2 regions of the Viridibacillus sp. FSL R5-0888 genome follow, and region 2 is predicted to be linked to the other one. Evidence: a T-box and tRNA genes for the amino acid it is inferred to sense, from the RefSeq annotation. Region 2 holds a T-box; the other holds one or more tRNA genes.

Region 1 (12,060 bases), 1.4 Mb from region 2:
TACGGTCAGTATGAGTGGCCTTTTACTATTGTTTTTTCAACTAGTTGATTCATTTACTGTTTTTGAAACACTTACGAAAAGTGGAATTTCAACCTTAGAGGCAATGGAAACGAAGGGAATTTACGATAGAGGGCAGCCACTTGTGCAAGTCGGGCTTGTTATTGCAACATCGTTATCCCTTGCAATTGTCCCTCTTGTTGCCCATACATCAAAAAAGGATAATGGGCGAGGAGCTGAACGGTTTATTCAACTGACCTATCGTACGGCCTTGTTATTTGGTTTTGCTGCGACGCTTGGTTTAATGCTCGTTATGCCTTATGTAAATGAGATGCTATTTGAAACACGTGAGTTATCTAATGTATTGATAGTATTTGTAGCGCAAATTATATGGTTGTCACTTATTCTAACGCTGACAGCCATGCTTCAAGGGTTAGGGAAATTAAAAATACCGACTTTAATATTAATAGTAGGTTTTATAGTGAAAGTGCTTTGTAATGAGTTGTTTATTATAAGGTGGGGTATCATAGGCGCGGTATATGCTAGTAATTTAGGTTTAATATGTTCAGCTATTGGATTGATCTATTATTTTAAAAAAATTAGACCAATTCGTTTCGCACCCACACGTTTTTATATATGTATGGGATTTGCCTCAGCCGTCATGATAACTTGTGTACTGTTATGGAGTTATTTTACCGAGCAGTGGCTCTTTGCTTCTTTACCTTCGCGATTGAACGCAGCATTGACTGGAAGCACAGCAGCATTGATAGGGGCGTTTGTGTTTTTGACAATCATTGCGAAGTGTGGAGTTCTAAATAGTAGGGATTGGTTTTTACTACCATTTGGACGCAGAATGGCCAGTTATCAATTATGGCTACAACGAAAGAAATAAGGATAGGTGAAAATTATGCATCAATTGACAATAATTGGCCTCGGAGCTAGTGACTTTGAACAGCTACAAATAGGTGTTTATCGTAAGTTACAGCAGGCAAAGAAAATATATGTACGTACGATAGACCACCCAGTATTAAATGAGTTAGCAACTGAAGGAATCGAATTTGAAAGCTTTGACTATATCTATGAAAAGCACGATGATTTCCGACCAGTTTATGAAGAGATTGTAGAAACGCTTTTAAGTTATGTGGAGAAAGAAGATATAATGTACGCAGTACCTGGACATCCACTCGTAGCAGAGTTAACTGTTCAACTATTAATAAAAGCTGAAAAAGAAGGCAAAGTAAAGCTTAACATTGAGGGAGGTCAAAGTTTCCTAGATCCAATCTTCGGTGCATTACGTATCGATCCAATCGATGGCTTCCAATTGGTAGATGGAGCAACTTTCTCATCACATGAAGTGAATATGAAGCAACATCTATTAATTGCACAAGTATATGATACTTTCAGCGCTTCAGAAGTAAAACTGACATTGATGGAAAAATATCGTGAGGATTATCCAGTTACAATCGTTACTGCAGCAGGATCAAAAGGCGAAAAGCTACGTACAGTTCCTTTATACGAATTGGACCGTGCAGCAGAAATTGATAACTTAACAACCGTCTACGTGCCTCCAGTAACGAATCATGATGGAGCTCTTCGTGAATGGTCAACTTTCCGTGAGATTATTTCAACATTGCGTGGCCCTAATGGTTGTCCTTGGGATCAACAACAGACGCACGAAAGCTTGAAAAGATATATGCTAGAGGAAGTGCATGAGTTCCTACAAACGGTCGATGAGCAAGATGATGAGCATATGATTGAAGAGCTTGGTGATGTGCTACTACAAGTATTTTTACACGCACAAATTGGTGAAGATGAAGGATTCTTCAACCTAGAGGATATATTAGAAGCAGTAAGCACTAAGATGATTCGTCGTCATCCTCATGTATTTAGTGATGTTACTGTAGATAGTGTGGAAGAAGTAAATGCTAACTGGGAAAAAATTAAAAGTAAAGAAAATGCTAATGGTGAGATACCGGAACCTCTATTAAAAGGTGAGTACCGAGCAGCATCTTCACTGCAAACGTCTTATAACTATCAAAGACGAGCGGCAAAAGTTGGTTTTGAGTGGCCTACGACAGAAGGTGTTTGGGAAAAGTTCTCCGAAGAATTGCAGGAATTCCGAGCAGAAGTAGCGAATGGAACGAATGAAACACGTCTCGATGAATTTGGCGATGTGCTATTTACATTAGTGAATATCGCACGTGTATATAAAATTTCAGCTGAAGAAGCCATGCTCCACGCAAACCGAAAATTTGCTAGTCGCTTTGGGTATGTTGAAGCGCAAGTAATGGCTGGTAAAAAAGATTTTAAAGCTTATAAGTTTGAAGAGTTAGATGCCTTTTGGAACGAGGCAAAATCAGAAGGAGGGAAATAAAATATGAGATTAGATAAATTTTTGAAAGTATCACGTTTGATTAAACGCCGCACATTAGCAAAAGAGGTTGCCGATCAAGGTCGTATTACAATTAACGGTAAAGTGGTGAAGGCAAGTACTGCTGTAAAAGCAGGTGACGAACTCGCAATCCGATTCGGTCAAAAAGTTGTAACGGCACGAGTTGAAGAATTGAAAGATACAGTAAAAAAAGAAGACGCTGCAAGAATGTTTACGATTATAAAAGAGGAGAAATTAGAGAAGATTGAACCGCAATTTATCGATGATGAGAACTAGCTGATTTTGAAAGTAGATGTTGCTTAAAGAGAAATAGTATTTTAAGCATTGATCTATATTTTGTTTGAATGATTTTATATGAGGTTGCCCTGAAAATTAGTATTCACTAAATTTTAGGACAACTTTTTTAATTGGACAATTCCAAAGCTAGTTCTCCAAAGTAACACTGACCAGTAAACATGATAGGGGGAAGTTACAAATTATTAATGAATAAGAATATCTTATGTAAGGATACATAGAAATGAGCAGGTATATGCAGTAAATCATTGTTATACTTGTTTCTTCTATCTATTTAAAGAGTGAATGTTGAAGAGGTAACGCTAAAATAGTACTAAAATGACTGCAAAGCGTTTTGAAAAACCTATCTATAAACAAATATCTGAATGGAAATTAGCAGTTTTATCATAAAGGGTTTGTCCGCAGCATATAGTTTAAAGACAGGACAAGGGAGGGGAATCATTGACGTTACAGCCGGATAATGCAACGTACACAATTCCAACAGGGGATCATTTGCTAACGGTCAGAAATCGCAAACGAATGGATGTCACTTCGGTGAAATCAATCGAGCGCTTTGATCAAGAAGAGTTTTTAGTGCACACTTCGCAAGGACATTTACTCATCAGAGGTGAGGAATTACGTATTGTCCATTTGGATGTAGACAAGGGTTTATTGACACTTGAAGGAACAGTGAAGACGCTACAGTATGATGACGAAGACAACGGCTTGTCTAAAAGCTTCCTTCATAAAATATTTGGATGACCGTAACAGCGCAATTTCTCAGCCTTCTCGTCATGATTGCTAGTGGAATTGTAGGAGCAGCATGTATAGATCTAGTACGTACGATTAAATATTATGCACCCCCGCGGTCATTCAGAAGAAAAGGCTATATAGCGTTAGAGCTGATAACTTGGCTTATACTCGGTATAGCTAGTTTTTATTTACTATTTAATGTGCGAGCTGGTGAATGGCGTATTGTTGATCCAATAGCACAGCTCGCAGGTTTTTATTGTTATCAGTTATACTTCCAATCGGTATTTCGCTTTGGAGGTCGTCTAATATACATTATTTTACTTAGGCCATTGTGGTTAATTTTTAATTTTTTCGTTTCGATCATAAGGTGGATAATCCGCGCCATAATGCGTGTTGTAAGGCTCCTGCTGTTACCATTTACGCCATTGGTTAAAAAAACTAAACAGTTAAGGCTTAAAAAATCAAGGTAAATTCGTTATAATGGAGAATACACATACAATAACAATGAAGAAGCTAGAAGAATTATTATTTAGGGAGGGATAACGAGGATGAATAATCGTAACAAAAAAGCTAGTGGAGAAAATTCAGTTGCTGCCATTCGTCGAGAATACATCGAGTCCATGGAACGGCAGGAAAAGAAAAAACGAGCCATGAAAATACGTCTTTATCGAAGACTGGCACTTTTCGCAATCGCATTTGTTCTCGTTATGGGGTCCCTAGTATTTACATTGATAAATCAAAAGAAGACACTCGCTAAAAAAGAACAGCAAAAAATTGAGCTAACCCAGAAACTTTCAGACACCCAAGACCAACAAGAGGAATTGAAAATTCAAATTTCGAAGCTAAATGACGATGATTATATCGCCAAATTAGCACGTAAAGAACTTTTCCTTTCTGAAGCTGGTGAAATTATTTTCTCAATTCCAGAAAATACCGAAAAAGATGAGAAAAATGGGGATTCGAAAGAGTAGTCTTATTGACACTCTTTTTTTGTTGGATATAATTAGAAGTGAGAATCTAACCGAGTTTTAAGATTCATAATTTGATTACATGGCTTACAAAGTCGCTTGATTTATTAAGGAGGAGCATTTTTTTTATGTCAATTGAAGTAGGCAGCAAGGTACAGGGTAAGGTAACAGGTATCACAAATTTTGGAGCATTCGTAGAGCTGCCAAATGGCTCAACAGGTCTGGTGCACATTAGTGAGGTTGCAGACAATTATGTAAAAGACATCAACGAACATTTGAAAGTTGGAGAAATGGTTGAGGTTAAAGTAATGAATGTCGAAGCGGATGGCAAAATTGGTTTGTCTATTCGTAAAGCAAAGCCTCAAGCAGAACGACCAGAGCGGCCTCAACGCCCACGTCATAATAATCGTTCAAATGATCGTAATGATAACCGTCATCAACCAAAAGAGAATTTTGAACAAAAAATGGCACGATTCTTAAAAGACAGTGAAGATCGTCTTGCAACGCTAAAACGCGCTACAGAATCTAAACGTGGTGGCCGTGGCGCAAGAAGAGGGTAACTTGCTGGCTATTTTAATCGTAGAAAAAGTGTGAAATAGATTTTTGAGCAATCCAAGTACGTCGTGGGTTGCTTTTTTAATTGTTTATACCTGACGAATTGTACTATTAAATGCAATACAAACAAACTAAAATTCGCCTATAACGACACCTCTGTAGACAATTTGCCACGTATATGTATATACCGTACTTAATTTGACATATAAAAAAGCAACTTTCTCATCATGAGAAAGTTGCTTTTTTATGATGACCCCTACGGGATTCGAACCCGTGTTACCGCCGTGAAAGGGCGGTGTCTTAACCGCTTGACCAAGGGGCCAAATAATATTGGCACAGATGGCCCAGATAAAAAATTATGGCGGCAGAGGGGATCGAACCCCCGACCTCACGGGTATGAACCGTACGCTCTAGCCAGCTGAGCTACGCCGCCGTTTTAAACAACATAATAAATAATACAAGATAAAGTGTGTAAGTGTCAAGCTGTTTTATGAAATTATTTTCTTTAAAAAAGCAATTTCTCGTCGAAAAGTTTTTTTTCATGAAAACACAAAAAGACAAAGTTTATGGAATATTCAATCTATAATGGTGGCAATGTTCAGGAGGAGGTTGTTTTATGAAGATGTGGCATGAAGGAATAGCGCAAAATCAAGCAATTAAGAATACATGGGCAAGTGTAGCTAAGAGAAAATACCGAATATGGCTATCAGTTTTGTTTTTATTTTGTTCCTTTTACTTATCTCAAGCCGTGTTATTTGAAGCAACGGTACCATTCTTCCTACCGATTGCAGCAATTGCATTTACTAGATATCCAAGGTGGATGAGTTGGACATTGGTAGGAGGATTGTGCGGAAGTCTTACATTAGGTTTCGGGCAAACAACCATTCATATATTGGAATTGTTGTTTTTATTACTCCTTTTAAAAACCCCTTTTAAACGATTACCACTTCCTGTAATAGTAGGGTTTAGTATTTTGACGGTTCAAATAGTTTGGCAATATATTTCGTACAATGGGCATCCTCCAATTCTTGTATGGCTATACATCGGATATGAAGGTGCATTAGCAATCTTCATGACACTCTTTTTGGGTATCCTTTTCTTACCGATGCATCAGTTAATGACGGCCAGATGGTCTTTTGAGCGACTCGGTGCAGCACTGATCGTAGGGGCTGTGGTATTAACCGCTATGGACGATGTTGTTCTTAGCTTCTTATCAGTATCACGTATTGCTATGCATTTACTTATACTTGTATCTGCATTAGTTGGCGGTGTCACATTAGCAACAGCTGTAGCAGTGCTAACAGGTATGATACTTAGTCTATCTCAATTATCTTTTAGTGGAATGATGGCAGTTTACGCGGTAACCGGTTTATTTGCAGGGGTTTGCAAAAATGCCGGTAGGTTTTGGATTGCCACAGGGGGCATTATGGCGAGTGTCTTTTTTTCATTGTATGATGCGACACTGCCACTTGATTATACATTCTTTATGTCTATTGCATTTGCTACCTTACTATTTTTTATCTTCCCACAGAAATGGGTTCTTTATTGGCAAAATCAATTATATCCAAATAGGGATGAAGTGCTTTTAGAAAGACAGAAGTGGTTAACGGAAAGGCTCAATACGAAGCTTGTAGATTTTCATCACTTCGTAGATTTTATGAAAGAGCTTGTACATGATCGTTTTGGGAATGTGAACAAAACTGTAGCAGAAGAGAGGCAGGAGCAACCGCTCGCAGTTTGCCAATCTTGCTTTAAGTACGATAAATGTTGGAGCAATAGTAAAAGTGAGATGCCAGATTTAACGCAGAGATGGCTGGATGCAAGTGCTACTGCGAATGCAGCGACAAGATTGCAACTTGATGAAAAAATTCGTTATAAATGTGTGAAGTCCGCGCCGTTTTTGTCCGCACTGGAGGAGAAGGTTTCGAAAAAGCAACTTAGTGGTCAGTTTTACCACGGTCGTAAGATGATTGCTTTGCAATTGCGGGATATGTGCCAGCATATCGATATGGTGATGAATGATATGACGGGGGAAGCAGTGTCTTTTCAGCATAAAGAGGACGAGCTATCAGAAGAGCTAAAACTTGCTGGAATTGAACATTTTCAAGTAGATATTTTATCAAATGAGACAGGGAATCGGAAAATTGTTTGCTGTTTACCAGAGAAAAAGGCCATGTGGGAAACAGATCAAACATTAGCAGAGCGCTTAGTGCTACCAATTTTACAAAGTGTGTTTAATGAGCCGTTTGAAATCGCGAGAACTGCTATGAAGGACAGTCCGTATCCACATTTGCAGATGACATTTCAATCTTCGGTTCGATTCCATATGTCTTATGATGTATATACGTCTTCGAAGCAGAATACGATTTACTCTGGTGATTCACACGCCGTTTTCCCACTTCATCAAGGGCTTACGGCCGTTATGTTATCAGACGGAATGGGACATAGTAAAAAGGCACATCAGGAAAGTAGACGTCTCATTCGATTAATGCGTGAATGCATGCACCATCAAATGGCACCCGAAACAGCCATGCATACATTGCATTATGTCATGTCTTTGAAAAATGATAGTGATATGTACGCGACAATGGATTTTGCACTTGTGGATTTACAAGTCGGCACTTTATGGTCCTGGAAAGCAGGGAGTATGGCAACTTATTTAGTACGAGGGGAAAGGTGTATTCGATTAGAGAGTAAGAGTGAGCCAGTAGGGTTTATGACATCATTTTCAGTAGAAGCAGATCAAGTATCACTAAAAGCAGGGGATATAATTTTCATGTGTACGGATGGTCTGTTCTTTGAAAATAAGTCTTGGGAGGAGCAGGAAAGTAAACTAATTCGTCATTTACAGGAGCTGGAGAATTGCCCAGCTGAGGATATGTGTGCATCTGTTTTACGTGCATTTCGAGGTCAGGATGTACCAAATGATGATTGTACACTCGTCGCAATCCGTATTGAACATAAAATTTCAAATTGGTCTTTATTTAAACCATCTTCGGCGGCTATTTCTGAGCAAAGAATGGTAAGATAGTGAATGAGGTGAGAAGATGGAACAACTCGAACAAAAAGCTTATCAATACATGAAGTATTATCATTTATGTAATGAAGGTGACCGTCTTCTCGTTGCTTGTTCGGGAGGTGCTGATTCAATGGCACTTCTGCATTTTTTGTATAAAGAGAAAGACCGATTGGGTGTCACTGTTGCGGCGATTCATGTGAATCATATGTTGCGTGGGGAAGATGCTGAAAGGGACCGTCAATTTGTTGAAGCTTTTTGCCAAGAACGTGACATTCCTGTTTATGCTATTGATATACCTATTCCTGAGATTTTACAACGTGAGAAAGGGAATTTACAGGCTATATGCCGAAGAGAGCGTTATCGGTATTTCGAGAAGATCATGATAGAAAGTTCAAGTACGCATCTTGTAGTTGCGCACCATGCAGATGATCAAGTAGAAAGTGTCATAATGGCACTTACACGAGGCTCGAGTGCTTCCGGAATTACTGGGATTAAACGAGAGCGACCATTTGCAAACGGGCATCTAATACGTCCATTTTTATCTGTGACGAAGAATGACATTCATACTTATTTACAACGAAACGAACAGGCTTATCGAGAAGATTCTAGTAATAAAAAAGATTCTTATACACGTAATCGAATTCGCCATCATGTTGTACCGTTACTTGCAGGTGAAAATCCACGTGTTGCTGATGCATTTCGTCAGTATACCGAAAAGGCACAAGCGGATGAAGATTTATTGCAAAGTTTAGCGCAAGAAGCTTTTCATGAAGTTGTGGCAATAATAAATGAAGATTCATGGAGAATTTGCATAAAAGCATTCCAAAATAAGCCACTCGCTTTACAAAGAAGAATCATTCTACTACTATTAAAATATCTATATAAAGATACAACAATTGTACAAAGTTATACCCTGTGGAATTCTATTCTCGAACTGACTTCATCGACGGCTGGAAATGCAACTTTGCATTTACCAAAAGGTGTTGTAGCAATTCGTCAATATGATGAGCTAATTATCAAGAAAAAACAAATTTCAAGTGTAGAAAAGTCGCCTTTAATGGTTACGCTTAATACATGGACGAATTTGACGAACAATTTGCGTGTATACATAGGAAAGTTATCTGATGAAAGGCCATCTGATACTACCCCGTCCGCAAAGACTTATTTTTTTCAAATTGAGCAAGTCCCATTGCCGTTATATGTCAGAACGAGAATGAATGGAGACCGTATCAATTTACTTGGCTTGAATCAACATAAGCGCATATCTCGTATTTTTATTGACGAGAAGGTACCAATGGCACTTAGAGACGAATGGCCAGTTATTGTTACGCAAGAAGATGAGGTCATTGCACTTCCTGGTCTTCGTATAGGTAATTGTTTTTCTTATTGCGAACGCTCTACTGATGATGCATTCTTCATCGTAGATCAACAAACTTTGTAGTGTCTATATACAATCAAGGAGGAACTAAGATGCTTCAAAAAGACATCGAAAAAGTATTAATTTCTGAGGAAGATTTACAAGTTAAAATTCGTGAGATTGGGGAATCCTTAACGGAGGAATATCAAGAGAAGTTTCCTTTAATGATTGGTGTACTAAAGGGTGCGATGCCATTCATGGCGGATTTAATGAAACGAATCGACACTTATGTTGAAGTAGATTTTATGGATGTAACTAGTTACGGTAATGCTACTGTATCTTCTGGTGAAGTGAAAATCGTTAAAGACTTAAACACAAGTGTTGAAGGCCGTGACATTTTAATCGTAGAAGATATTATTGATAGTGGTCTAACGCTAAGCTACTTAGTAGACCTTTTCAAATATCGCAAAGCAAAATCAATTAAAATCGTTACATTATTAGACAAACCAACTGGTCGCAAAGTAGACTTAAAAGCTGACTTTGTAGGTTTTGAAGTACCAGATGCATTTGTTGTAGGATATGGATTAGATTACGCAGAAAAATATCGTAACTTACCATACATTGGGGTGCTAAAGAAAGAAGTTTATTCATTTTAATAACAATGTTAAAATTTTGACAATTTTACATTGAAACTTCTTTTTCGAAATGCTTTTCGTTGTACGCCTTAATGTTCATATGTTAAGATTTACTATAGTTTTTCTGTTTACCTTGTGAGGAGGCTGGGGATGAATCGAATATTTCGATACACCATATTATATTTATTAATTTTCCTCGTGATCATCGGGATTTTTGGTACGTTTAATAACTCGAACCAACCGACGAAAGAAATACAGTATCACGAGTTCATAACAGCACTAGATAAAGGCAAAGTAACCCGAGCGGAGTTACAGCCTGACAAATTGGTTTATGTCGTTAAAGGTGAATTAGAGGGTTACAAAAAAGGTGAATCTTTCGTAACAAATGTACCTCGTGATAACCAAGCAGTAATGGATAAAATTGATGCTGCGGCAAAAAACAACTCGAAAATCAACTTTTTACCTGCTCCTGAAACGAGTGGATGGATTCAGTTCTTTACTGGAATTATTCCATTCATCATCATCTTTATCCTGTTCTTCTTCTTATTGAATCAGGCACAAGGTGGCGGTAATCGTGTAATGAGCTTTGGTAAAAGTAAGGCTAAGCTGTATGACGATCAAAAGAAAAAGGTTCGTTTTACAGATGTAGCTGGTGCAGACGAAGAAAAACAAGAACTTGTAGAAGTAGTAGACTTCTTAAAAGATCCTACTAAATTCAATGATATTGGAGCGCGTATTCCAAAAGGAATTCTACTTGTAGGGCCTCCTGGTACTGGTAAAACTTTACTAGCGCGTGCGGTAGCCGGTGAAGCTGGCGTACCATTCTTCTCTATTAGTGGTTCTGACTTCGTTGAAATGTTTGTTGGTGTGGGTGCTTCACGTGTTCGTGATTTATTCGAAAACGCGAAGAAAAACGCACCTTGTATCATATTCATCGATGAAATTGATGCTGTTGGTCGCCAACGTGGCGCAGGATTAGGCGGCGGTCATGATGAACGTGAACAAACTTTAAACCAATTGCTTGTTGAAATGGATGGTTTCGGTGAAAACGAAGGTATTATTATCGTCGCTGCAACGAACCGCCCAGACATCCTAGACCCAGCATTATTACGTCCAGGTCGTTTTGACCGTCAAATTACTGTTGGACGCCCAGATGTAAAAGGTCGTGAAGCAGTTCTTAAAGTACATGCTCGTAAAAAACCTTTAGATGAATCAGTGGACTTAAAAGCAATTGCTCAACGTACACCTGGATTCTCTGGCGCAGATTTAGAAAACTTATTAAACGAAGCTGCACTTGTAGCTGCTCGTACGAATAAGAAGAAAATTGACATGGGAGATATCGATGAAGCAACAGACCGTGTAATTGCAGGTGTTGCTAAAACGAGCCGTGTCATTTCACAAAAAGAACGTAATATTGTTGCATACCATGAAGCAGGTCACGTTGTTGTTGGATTAATATTAGATGAAGCTGAAAAAGTTCATAAAGTAACAATTGTCCCTCGTGGTCAAGCTGGCGGTTACGCAGTAATGCTTCCAAAAGAGGATCGTTACTTCATGACTAAACCGGAGCTTCTTGATAAAGTTGCAGGGTTACTTGGTGGGCGTGTAGCTGAGGATATCGTCTTTGGTGAAGTTTCAACAGGTGCTCATAATGACTTCCAACGCGTAACGAGTATTATTCGCTCAATGGTTACCGAATACGGTATGAGTGATAAACTTGGTCAATTGCAATTTGGTTCAAGCCAAGGAGGCAATGTCTTCTTAGGTAGAGATATCAATTCTGAACAAAATTACTCAGATAAAATTGCTTACGAAATTGATCAAGAGATGCAAAGCATGGTAAAAGAGCAATATGACCGTACAAAACGTATTCTTACTGAAAATCGTGATCTTCTAAATTTAATTGCTACAACTTTACTTGAAGTTGAAACATTAGATGCAGAACAGATTCAACATCTAAAAGACCACGGAACGTTGCCAGATAGACCTTATAACCAAAGTAATGGTAAAAAGGCTGATCTAGTACTTGAAAGTAATGAATCTAAAAATGTAACTTTAGTTAAAGAAGAAAAGCTTGATGTATTTGGAACTGCTGATCCAACATCAAGTGA
Region 2 (12,060 bases):
ATTTCAGCTTTCATAGCGGATGTTCTCAAACTTTCATTGACCTTTGCAAAATGTGTAGTCGTCATTTTTTCTTGACCAAACAGAGTAATTACTTCAGAGCCAGTTATAGTCTCTTCTATATACCCGTTTAATGCCCCTAAATCACGCTGTCTTTCAGAATAGTTCACACTACTCTTTTTAATAATTTGTTTCGATACAAATACAATTAGCGGAATAATGGTTAAAGTGACAATCGCTAACTGCCAGCTTAGTATGAACATTGCAATGCTCGTGCCAATCAACGTTAGTATTGATGAAACAATTTGAACGACACTTTGGCTCAACGCAACATTTAAGTTATCAATATCATTTGTTACACGACTCATTAATTCCCCTTGTGAACTTTTGTCAAAGAAACGTAGTGAAAGTGAATGCAACTTTTCAAATAGATCTAATCTTAACTTTTGAATCGTTTTTAACGCTGCATTGATCATGACATATGTTTGAAGCCAAGTGAAAATTGACGTTAATACATATACACCCGCCAAAATAAATAACATTTTGGTCGTGCCACTTAAATCTTTTGTAATAATATAATCATCTACGATTACACCAATTAGAAGCGGTCCCGCTAAACTTAAAACCGTTGTTAATATAACGAGGAAAATGGCTCCTATGAGTTGCAATCTTTGCTGTTTTACATAATCCCAAATTCGCTTTAACGTTTGTTTTTGGTTTTTCGGTTTCACAACTGGCCCACGAAAATGTGGTCCACGTTCTAATCCATTACGGGGTTGATTAGTCTGTTCTTTATTCACTTAATACCCCTCCTTTTTCCACTTGGGTATCATAGATTTCTTGATAGACTTTATTATTTTCAAGCAATTCTTCATGAGTTCCCATACCAACAATTGCTCCGTCTTCCATTACTAAAATTTTATTGGCATTGATAATGGAGGATATTTTGGAAGCCACGATAAAGGTTGTCGTGTTTTGATAATCTGTTGCAATTGCCTGTTGTATATTTTTTTCTGAAATACTATCTACTGCAGAAGTAGTATCATCTAGGATAAGGATGGATGGCTTTCTGATAAAAGCTCTTGCTAAAGCTAGACGCTGTCTTTGTCCACCTGATAAGTTTGTTGCACCTTGTGTTAAATTGTGCTGTAAATCATCTTTTAATTTCTCAACAAATTCCGTAGCACTAGCAGCATCAAGTGCTTTATACATATCTTTTTCTAAACTTTTTTGATTTCCATATTGTAAATTTTCTTTTATTGACCCCGAAAACAGCGTTGCCTTTTGTGGTGTAAATCCGATGTTTTCTCTAAGCATTTCTAAATCATAATGCTTAAGCGGTATATCATCTATGAAGATTTGTCCTTGATCCACATCAAAAAGTCTAGGAATCATTTTAACAAGCGTTGACTTCCCGCTGCCCGTTGTTCCAATAATGCCTATGAAATCTCCTGGATGCGCAGTAAATGAAATGTTTTTCAACACTTGCTCGCCATTTTTACTATAGCTAAAGCTGACATTTCGAAAAGTAACAGCACCTCTTACTTCTTCTAGTTGGATAGGTTTTTCTGTATTTTGAATGTCAATTGATGTTGCAAGTATTTTATGCACTCGATTTGCAGAGGGAAAAGCGCGGGCAATTTGCATTAACACCATACTACTAGAAATTAGACCATTCATAATAATCGTTAAATAATTTATAAATGCTAAAATAACACCTACTTGCAGCGTGCCATTATCCACCTTAATTGCTCCAAACCAAAGTGCAGCAATAATCCCCATATTAATGACAAACATTGTTAAAGGCATCAAAACCGCTACGACTTGGTCCGCAGTGATTGTTCGTTTTGTTAATTGATCATTAACATCCGTAAACTGTTCAATTTGATGGCGTTTTCGATTAAATGCTTTAATCACTCGAATTCCAGCTAAATTTTCCTGCAATTTTGTATTCACTGCATCTATCGCTAGCTGTACTTTACCAAACATAGTACCTGATAATTTCGTGAAAAAGTAGATACAGATGATCAAGACTGGAACTACTATGAGTAGTACTGGAAATAGCTGTCTAGCAGTCATAAATACTATGACAATACTCCCGACAAATAATAAAGGACCACGTACAAAAATTTTCAAAGTCATCATTAACGCACGTTGTAAAGCCTCTACATCGCTCGTCATTATTGTAATGAGCTTACCGGTTCCAAACTCGTCTCTATTACTACTCGAAAAATAAGAAATTGTATCAAATAAATCCTTCCGAATATCCGTTGCAAAATGGACAGCCGTCTTAGCACTAAAGATGGAACACCCTACTCCACCAATAAGTCCGACTAATGCACTGACAATCATTAGAATGCCCATTTTCACTACATATGTATGATCCTGATTAGCAATACCTGTATCAATAATATGTTGCATAATAGTTGGTTGGATTAAGTCCATCGTTACTTCGACTACCATCAATAACGGCCCTAAAATGGCCAACCATTTATACGGTTTTAAAAACTGTAGAATTCTTTTAACAGCTTGCATCGTCTTCCTCCAATTTTGTAAATTAGATAATTATAACATAGTATTTAATGCAAACTCATTCAACCGCTGATTTTTTATTCGAAATATACTTGCTTTTCCATTAATAGTGTTTTATACTTCTTTTCAACATATAGAAACACGCGTTGATGAGGAAAAGTAAAATAACTTAAGTTGTCAAGAGAGCTTCTGTCGGTGGAAATGAAGTGAACTTAACTATTTGAAAATGACCTCTGAGCTTCGTACCGAACGATTTTTTTAGTAGGCTACGACGAGAAAGGCACTCGTTATAACAGCAACAGTATCCCTAATTGGCGTACTGATGAAGGCAAATGGTGTAAGCTATTTGCAAACGAAGGTGGTAACACGGGTATATAATCTCGTCCTGATCAATTTAATTTGATTGGGGCGAGTTTTTTTATTTTAGGAGGGATTTTTTTAAAATGAGTATTGTTATTGGCGGAGCTTGGCCTTATGCAAACGGATCATTACATTTGGGACATATTGCTGCATTATTACCAGGAGATATTTCAGCTAGATATTATCGATTAAAGAAAGAGAGCGTTCTTTATGTATCAGGTAGCGACTGTAACGGTACGCCTATTTCTATCAGAGCAAATCAAGAAGGTGTTACTGTAAAGGAAATTGCAGATCGATATCATGAAGAATTTACAGCCTGTTTTAAAAAGCTGGGTTTTACTTACGATTTATATACGCGTACAGATGCTGAACACCACCATCAAAGCGTTAAGAATATCTTCTTGAAGCTACTAGATAATGGTTTTTTATATAAAAAAACAATTGAACAAACGTATTGTGAACATGACAAACAGTTTTTGCCGGACCGTTTTGTCGAAGGAATCTGTCCAGTATGCGGTAGCAAGGCACGAGGGGATCAATGTGATTATTGCTCAACAATATTAGATCCACTGGATTTAATTGATCGAAGATGTAAAATTTGTGGCAATCAACCCATCGTGAAAGAAACGGAGCATTTTTACTTTGCATTCAGTAAGATGCAAAATTCTTTAGAACAATATGTGCAAAATGCAAAGGAACAAAAAGCATGGCGCCAAAATGCAATCGACTTATCCGAACGATACTTAGCAGAGGGCGTACCCGATAGAGCCGTTACGAGAGATTTACCAAACGGAATTGATGTACCAATAGACGGTTTTGACGGAAAGAAAATATATGTTTGGATTGAAGCTGTATCAGGGTATTACACCGCTACTTTAGAATGGGCAAAACAACATCAGAAAAACGTTCAAGATTTCTGGAGTAACGACACAATTTCTTATTACATTCACGGGAAAGATAATATCCCTTTTCATACAATCATTTGGCCAGCTATTTTAATGGGATTAAATAGCCCTGCCCTCCCTACACATATTGTTTCAAATGAATACTTAACACTTGAGAAACGGAAACTCTCTACTAGTTTAAACTGGGCAGTATGGGTACCCTATATTATTGAAAAATACGATGTAGATACAATTCGATATTTCTTGACGATCAATGCACCAGAAAATCGCGACACAGATTTTTCTTGGCGCGAATTTATTTATAGTCATAATAGCGAGCTTCTAGGTGCATACGGAAATTTCGTTAACAGGACATTAAAATTTATCGAAAAATCATTCAATAAACAAATTCCTAAAGGCATACTGAATGCTTCAATTAAACTTCAAACGCAAAAACTCTATGATGAAGTAGCTATCGCGATTGAACAAGGGCATTTCAAAGCACCACTTGAAGAAATTTTCTCTTACATCCGATCGGCTAATAAATACTTTGACGAACAACAACCCTGGTTACAAGTAAAAGATGATGAAGTTGGTTGTGCAAATACACTTGCTACATGCATCTACATCATTGCGAATTTATCACAATTACTAGAACCCTTTATTCCGTTCTCAACAAAGAAAATACGCGACATGCTTGGAATTACTGATATCTCATGGCATGAATTAGTAGAATTACCGACATTCATTCAATATGTAGAGCCCTTGTTTGAGCGTTTGGACATTGCACTAATTGATGAAGAATATCAATATCTCATCAGTCAAAGTAACATTAATAAATAAACAAAAAAGCTTTCTGCAAATGACTGATCCATTCGCCGAAAGCTTTTCACACTGAAAACTATTAAGACTCTTCTTTTTGTACCTTGCCATACTTACCTCCACCACCAACTTCTATTAATAACTCACCTTTTCGGGATTGATCAATATAACGAACTAATTTTTCTGGTACTACTGCCGTTAACTCTTGATAAGTTGCTTTATGCAAAATATTCATTTCTGTCCCAACTGCAAGAAGTAAACGATCTAGTGATTTTGGTCCGAGTCCTGGTATGAAATCTAGTGGAATTTGATGAATATATGGCGGTCTAGGTCGCTTGCTCTCTTCACTTTCAGATAGCTCCTTAACTCTAGTGGCAACACCTTTAATGATATTATGTTTGTGACATACAGGGCATTCAGATAAACCCTTATCTACTTTTGCAGAACAGCCACCACAAACCGTTTGATGGTATTTTCCAAGCAAAGGGTTTAAACCATAATTAGCGACAATAGCTCGCCCGTCTTTTTCTTGAAGGGCTTTTTGTAATTCAGTAAAGCTTGCATGATCAAGTCTCATTTTTTGATATTCTCTTGCAATTTTACCGACAGAATGGGCGTCTGAATTCGTTAAAAAGGTATATTGCTCTAACTCTTTTATACCTCTCACCATATACGTATCTGAGCTTAAACCAAGCTCAATTCCGTCTATCATAGATGGATCAAACACCTCACTTAAACTAAATAATACACCTTTACCGTATAGGCTTTTAAAAGGAGTAAACACATGAGCAGGAATAAATAAACCTCCAAGTGAACGCACTTTCTTTTGAAGTGTAATACCATCACAATAAACACGTTGAGAACTTAAATTGATATTCTTCACATAGCCACTCATCCACATCGAAAAAATTTTCATGATTTCAATAGTTGGAAAATAAGCAAGGACATGAATTGGTCCGTGGCAGTGCTCATCGTATATTTCAATTTCTGAACCAAGTATCAAGGTAGAGTTTCCGAACAATAACCCTCCATCAGCAATTTCCACCATCTCTCCATCTTGTATCATCTCTTCAATTTCTTCAATGACCTCTGGCGAATGACAATCTATAATACCTATTAGATCAATACCCTTTCGTTCACTCGCCGCTTCTAAAATACGTCTTAAAGTTAACCTTTTGCTTCCTGTAATTTTTACAGGTCTACCACTTTTGGTACGACCAATATGAATATGTAAATCTGCGTAAAATTCCTTCACTTTTTTTCAACACCTTCATAATTAAGTTTTCTTCAATTTGAAGTTGAAATAGTTCAATTGCAGAAGTTAAAGAATATGAAGCTTCACTATATTGCGCTAATCATATGTTTCACTTTTCCCCACAGTATTATACGTAAACGTGTTGAAGCAATTTGACATACTCTCATCATCGCAATATGAGTTTATGTGCTATCTAGTAAATGCACCATTGTTCGCCACACTATGGAAAATAAAAAAGACAATAAAAAAACCGACTCTCAAAAGAGAATCGGTTTTTTCTACAGCTAGTTCAAATTAAGCTTTTTGAACGTTAGCAGCTTGAGCGCCACGTGCGCCTTGCTCAACGTCAAAAGTAACTTTTTGACCTTCGTCTAAAGATTTGAATCCTTCACTTTGGATTGCTGAGAAGTGTACGAATACGTCATCTCCGTTTTCGCGTTCGATAAATCCAAATCCTTTTTCTGCGTTAAACCATTTTACTGTACCTTGTTCCATTATTGTTGCCTCCTAGTGTGATATCCACACATTGTATTACTATCCTTGTCCAAAGTGATGGTCCAGACGACAAGTCAAACTTATACTGCCCTTTGCACCGAACAAAAATAACTAACTTCATAATACCATGCATTTCCGAGATATGCAAGTGTTGTAACGAATAAAAAACAAAAGAACTGAATTCCACAATACATTTTTCCTCTCAAATAGCTCACAAACATTGTCAAATAGGGCTTTTCATTCAATTTCAATATTTTAAATTATTTTGAAAATATTTTAAATAATGACTATTTTATAAATTATTTCCTAATATTTAAATTTGTTCAAAATGACGATCTTGCCCTTCTATTTTATGACGCCTAATTTGAAAACTTCTTGGAATATTTTTAAATCATCTTAAGTTCTTTCAATATTAGTATGTCCAGTTTTTATTTATTTAACCTCTTTTAACAATTTTTCTATATTCATAATGCGCTCATTCATCTCTGTTAGCATTTTTTGTTGAACTTATAGATTTTCAAGTTCCAAAATCAACCTTAAATAGAAAGTATAAATAAAACCTCAAAAAAGAAGTCTTTCACCCTTTTTGAGGTTTTACTATTATAATTTACGTTTTTCTTCTATTAATCGTTGAAATTCACTTTCAAGTTCCTTTGTAGGTTCTATACTAAGTCGTCCTAACACTTCAGATATCTTTAAATTTAAAATTAATAACTCATTTTCCTTGTTATCAGGTGCTTTCTTTTTCTTTGTTTGCACTCTTTCTTTTAACGTTCCTTCAAATAATTGAAGTTTTCCCTTTTCAATTTTTAACTGCCGAGTAGCAATATTTTCTACAAAACGTCGATCATGAGATACGAAGATGATTGTTCCTTCGTATTCTTTTAGGAGCGATTCAAATGCTTCGACTGCATCTATATCAAGAAAATTCGTCGGTTCATCTAATATCAACGTATTTACATCGCTAACGAAAATTTTAGCAAGCGCTACTTTCACACGCTCACCGCCACTGAGTACTCCGACTTTTTTATATACATCATCTCGATAAAAATGGAGTCTTGCAAGTACGGTTCTAATAAATGTCTCATCTTGTATCGATAGTTCTCTAACATTTTCTAAAATAGTTTTTTCAACATTTAACACGTTCAAGTTTTGACTAAAATAACCGACTTTCACTGCTGGTGAAATGGTAATACCTTTTTCATATTCAACGATCTTTTTTAGCAAAGTCGTTTTTCCACTACCGTTATTCCCAGTAATAGCGATTTTATCTCCTCCGCGTATTTGAAAACTGCTTTTTTGCCAAAGAAAACGCTCTCCTACACGACCTTCAACATCTTCTATGCGTATAATAATTTTGCCTTTCACTGTTTCAGCGTTTGGTAAATCCATTTTAATCGCTACTGGATTTTTTACTTTCTCCACTTTTTCTAATTGCTCTAATCTCGTTTCAATTGCTTTCGCTGTTTTTTGTAATTTCTTTTGTTTTTTTGCAAAATAAGGTTTTGTTTTGGATGCTTCCAATTTACTCACTGATTTCGGTACTTTTGCTGCTCTCGCTGCTTTCTTTTCTTTCAAAACTAAGGCTTCCTCTAACTGATTTTTCCTAGTTGTATATTTTTCGTAGGATGCTTCTTGCTGTTTTTTTTCAATTTTCTTTTGCTCAGTATAGTCGGAATAATTCCCTCTATATTCTTTTAATCCGCCGTCTTCGAGCTCCCAAATTTTCGTACATACTGCATCTAGAAATGCACGGTCATGGGATACGATTAGTAACGCGCCACCTCTTTTTAATAATTCTCCTTCAAGCCATTCCACATGATGCGTGTCTAAATGAGTTGTCGGTTCATCAGTTATTAATAGACGGGCACTCTTTGCTAATGCACCTTGTATATACGCCTTTGTGACTTCCCCACCACTCTTGTAGGATGTCGATTCCTTTAACTGCGGTACAAGTTCTAGCGGACTGTAAGTTTTCACATGTCCACTCTCTGGTTCTTTCAATGCCGCTAAAACTTCAAGCAATGTCGTTTTTCCAGAGCCATTTTTCCCGATTAAACCAATGCGGTCATGGTCATTGATTTGCAACTTCTCTATATTAAAAACTTCTCTATTTCTAATTGAATACTGCAGTCCATTTGCTTCTAATAACATCATAAAAAATCTCTCCCCTCATGTATCGGGGCAAAAAAATGCCCCCTATCTACAATCAGAATAGGAGGCATGGGTGCACAGCAAAAAGAGACGTCTCTTTTTTGTCCAACACATGAATGACAATCCTATTCTGAAAACACTGGAATGAAGGCATCTTGAAAAAACAGAGTATTTCATCTGATTTAAAATACGATTCATTCTTAGCTTTCGAAAAAATAGGATTAGTACTTCATGTAATTGGGTCACCCTTTCGTTTTTAGTTATATTTAATATACAGAATTCCGCTCATATTGTCTATTCTAATTCACTAGAAATAATCGATAAAACTTGGTACCTCATTTGGCAAGATCGCTTCAAGTAAAGCAACAGATGCAGTATCACCTTTTAACCTTTCTATACTATGCAAATACGTTGGACGCTTATATCCTAGGAACATTGTGACAAACGTTTGAATCGTCATTTGTACAGTATTTGACTCAATTTCATTACTTACCTTTTCAACTGTTACTTCTCCTGATTGAACAGTAATTTCAAAGGTTCCATGATTCCATTCTAGGAGAGTGTCCGTTAAAGCTAACCGAATGTGGAAGTTCGTTCTTGCAAAAGGGAACCGCTCAAGAAACTTTTGGACATCAATAATTCTTGCCATGAAGTACGGGGAAACATTTTGTTTGATTTCACTATCCTCCATTAAGAAAGCTATCGCATCATTGCCAGAAGTTTTACCATACACATGGTAAATCATCGAACGATGGGCATGTACAAAGTTCCATAATGCTTTACGAGCAACTTCCTTCAAATATACAAGCTCATCAATATAAAAATCCTCTTCCATAATGCGGTAGAACATATAGCCAAGCGCTAAACCGTCATCATCATAATACACGGCAGCTTGCAATTTCGTATCGCTACCTTCAAATTTCTCTTCCCAATACGATTCTTGGAATTTCTCATTCCAAGCTATTGCATTTCGTTTCATCGCACCATGCGTATTATGAGCATACCTGTTGTATACATCACGAAGATCTGAAAAGTCATCCTTCATACGTCTTACTTGTCCGGGAATATTTCTATAAAAGGGTAGTTGTGTATCTTTCACTTGATACTCTAGGATGTCGCTCATAATTTCAAATCCCTTTTTGCGATAATAAGGAATTGAATACGGGAATAGATAGGCTATATAGCGCCCTTCTTGACGCATCCTTTTCATACTCTCAACCATAAGTGTATGCATCAAACCATGGCTTGAATATTCAGGATAAGTACCCACCGCTGTCATGCCACTCATATCATAAATGGTCCCATGAATATTCACTTGAAACGGTAAATTTAATATTTGGGCGACAAGTTGCTCTCGATCAAACCAACCAAGAGCTAATCCCTCATCGAACTGTTTACTTTTGGCATTTACGAATAATCGATCCTTATTAATAGATAAGGAAATTTGAAACACATAGTTTAATAATTCAATCGACTGACCAATTTCAGATTGTGGAATTTCCCGCATTACTAATTCTTTGGATCTTCCCATTTTAAAGCCCCTTTTCTCTTTTATTCTTATTTAAAATATAACCAAGTTTTCTTCATTTTGCTCTAATTTTCATATTATATTATGTTAAACTACGAAAAACCCTTGGAGGAGGAATTTTTTTGACATTAAAACAGATTATTGCTCTCTTGATTTTCATTTGTTTTATGACCTTACCTAATCATTCCTCTGCTACTGATTGGGTGTATTCACTCGTTACTTGGGATGGCTACGTTTATGAAGTAATTGATGAACTTGTCACTGAAATAGACAAAGAAATTGGTCAAGTTACAAGTTATTCAGATATGGAGCAACTTGGCGGAAACTTTTCGAATACTTATAAAAATGGAACTAAGTACTTCTCTATTAAAGGTATTAGTACGGAGCAAGCAATTGCTGTCCAAATAAAGGATGACCAGTTCTTGAAGGCAGTTATGAAGCATGAGCAGCAGTCCACTGCAATCAACACGTTAGCGAACAAGCTATTTTCTCCAATCTCAGCTGTCATTATTTTTTTGATATTGATGACCATCGTTATTATAAATCGCTTCAAATAAAAAGCCAAGAGCTACAAATTGTAGTCTTGGCTTTTTAGTTATTTGGATAAATATCCTAAAGAGAATGAAGACTATGTTTTTCCTTGTTCTTTACTCGTTTCCACAGGAAAATTGAATATACTAATAATACGAAAAAGATGATATATGCTGATGTGATCGAGCTTTCGATATTTCCCATAAAGTTGAAAAAGTTATTCAAGCCGTGGAACAATATCGTAATGATAATCGACTGCCCATCCATTACAAGCAATGCTAGCACTAATCCTACAACAAGTGCATATAAAATTTGAATAATCGTATCTTCAACTGATTGTCCACCTATTAACTGCAATGAGTGTGTCACTCCGAACAGTATGCTCGAAATCCAAACAGCTGTAAAAGTACCCTTTGCAGATATTATTCGCAGCATCATTCCTCTAAAGACCGTTTCCTCGATAAAAGCGACGATTAGTAACTGCATGATAAACATAGCAAATAAGTTAGGTACAGATACAAAATTTAAGCCGTTGGTGCTAAATAGAATGATACATAATACGAGAATAAGTGGTGCGTATAGCAACAGACTTTCTTTATTAAGATGAACCTTCACAAAGAAGTATTGACGCCATTTCTTTTTGAAAGCAATATATAGGAAGAGAATGATTGCTAATGGAACCAGCATAACAAATTGTAAATATGGACTAGTAGGTTCTTTAATTGTTACAAAGGCGCCATTTACCGTATAGAAGAATATTAAAAGCAATTCCAAACCAACAATTTTAAAGACAATTTTTTTATACATATCGCTATCTCCCTTCTCGGCTAAATTTCCTAAATCCTTTTATTTTATGAAAATAGATTATCAGAGTATGCGTTAATAGCTACATTTCAACTTACTAGATTTAAAGTTATTCTACATATTTTCACCGAAGTATCATTACTTAAATATAAAAAATGAGGTTATGCATAAGGTAAAGTTGACTATAAATAAAACAAAGTCCGATGAGAAACTACCTGTTCTCTCCGGACTTTTAATTTGTCTTATTCAAATTGATCAAACCAACCACATCTCTCATATGCATGCTTTGAAATTTATATTTTCCCTTTAAATATTCTACATGCTGTAATATTTCCTCAAGAAACTGAAGATTTTTTTCCGTGTTCTTGCCGAAATTATGTGGATGCCACCATAAATGATAATACTCATTATTTTTAGCAGCTTCCGTTAAGCTGTGTTTAATGCGTTGTAAACGAAGTCTCTCTAATATTCTCAATTTACTGCTATATGGTCTTAAAAACCGGCTAGATGGTACATTGATAATCGGGTGAGTGCTTACTTTCTCTAACTTGTAGCTATTATGACCTGTAATATTTATATAATGATCAGCTAATCGGAGCATTCGCTTTATAGTGGTATTCATTTCTTTAATGTACGGGCCGTAAATCCAGCTATTTTCATTTCCTCGATAAGCAGTTATGCCATATTCATCACATAGC

What was found. The T-box of region 2 lies ahead of metG (methionine--tRNA ligase). A T-box ahead of a tRNA ligase gene usually reads a tRNA of that ligase, here a tRNA-Met.
Region 1: it has a tRNA-Met gene. The T-box ahead of metG (methionine--tRNA ligase) is inferred to sense a tRNA for this amino acid. The anticodon was not compared.

What each region holds. Positions count from the first base shown of each region.
Region 1 covers NZ_JBBPAU010000001.1:75,606-87,665, forward strand. The annotation lists gene MKY02_RS00365 (putative polysaccharide biosynthesis protein) at 1-889, shown strand, start outside; gene mazG (nucleoside triphosphate pyrophosphohydrolase) at 905-2,371, shown strand; gene MKY02_RS00375 (RNA-binding S4 domain-containing protein) at 2,375-2,665, shown strand; gene yabP (sporulation protein YabP) at 3,125-3,424, shown strand; gene yabQ (spore cortex biosynthesis protein YabQ) at 3,421-3,885, shown strand; gene MKY02_RS00385 (FtsB family cell division protein) at 3,964-4,386, shown strand; gene MKY02_RS00390 (S1 domain-containing RNA-binding protein) at 4,512-4,943, shown strand; tRNA gene MKY02_RS00395 (tRNA-Glu) at 5,189-5,260, opposite strand; tRNA gene MKY02_RS00400 (tRNA-Met) at 5,298-5,371, opposite strand; gene MKY02_RS00405 (SpoIIE family protein phosphatase) at 5,555-7,969, shown strand; gene tilS (tRNA lysidine(34) synthetase TilS) at 7,986-9,398, shown strand; gene hpt (hypoxanthine phosphoribosyltransferase) at 9,428-9,970, shown strand; gene ftsH (ATP-dependent zinc metalloprotease FtsH) at 10,100-12,060, shown strand, end outside.
Region 2 covers NZ_JBBPAU010000001.1:1,507,837-1,519,896, reverse strand. The annotation lists gene MKY02_RS07505 (ABC transporter ATP-binding protein) at 1-728, opposite strand, end outside; gene MKY02_RS07500 (ABC transporter ATP-binding protein) at 790-2,532, opposite strand; T-box leader at 2,667-2,920, shown strand; gene metG (methionine--tRNA ligase) at 2,973-4,616, shown strand; gene MKY02_RS07490 (endonuclease Q family protein) at 4,678-5,850, opposite strand; gene cspC (cold shock protein CspC) at 6,145-6,345, opposite strand; gene MKY02_RS07480 (Vga family ABC-F type ribosomal protection protein) at 6,946-8,502, opposite strand; gene MKY02_RS07475 (GNAT family N-acetyltransferase) at 8,807-10,030, opposite strand; gene MKY02_RS07470 (hypothetical protein) at 10,150-10,584, shown strand; gene MKY02_RS07465 (CPBP family intramembrane glutamic endopeptidase) at 10,640-11,365, opposite strand; gene MKY02_RS07460 (polysaccharide deacetylase family protein) at 11,595-12,060, opposite strand, start outside.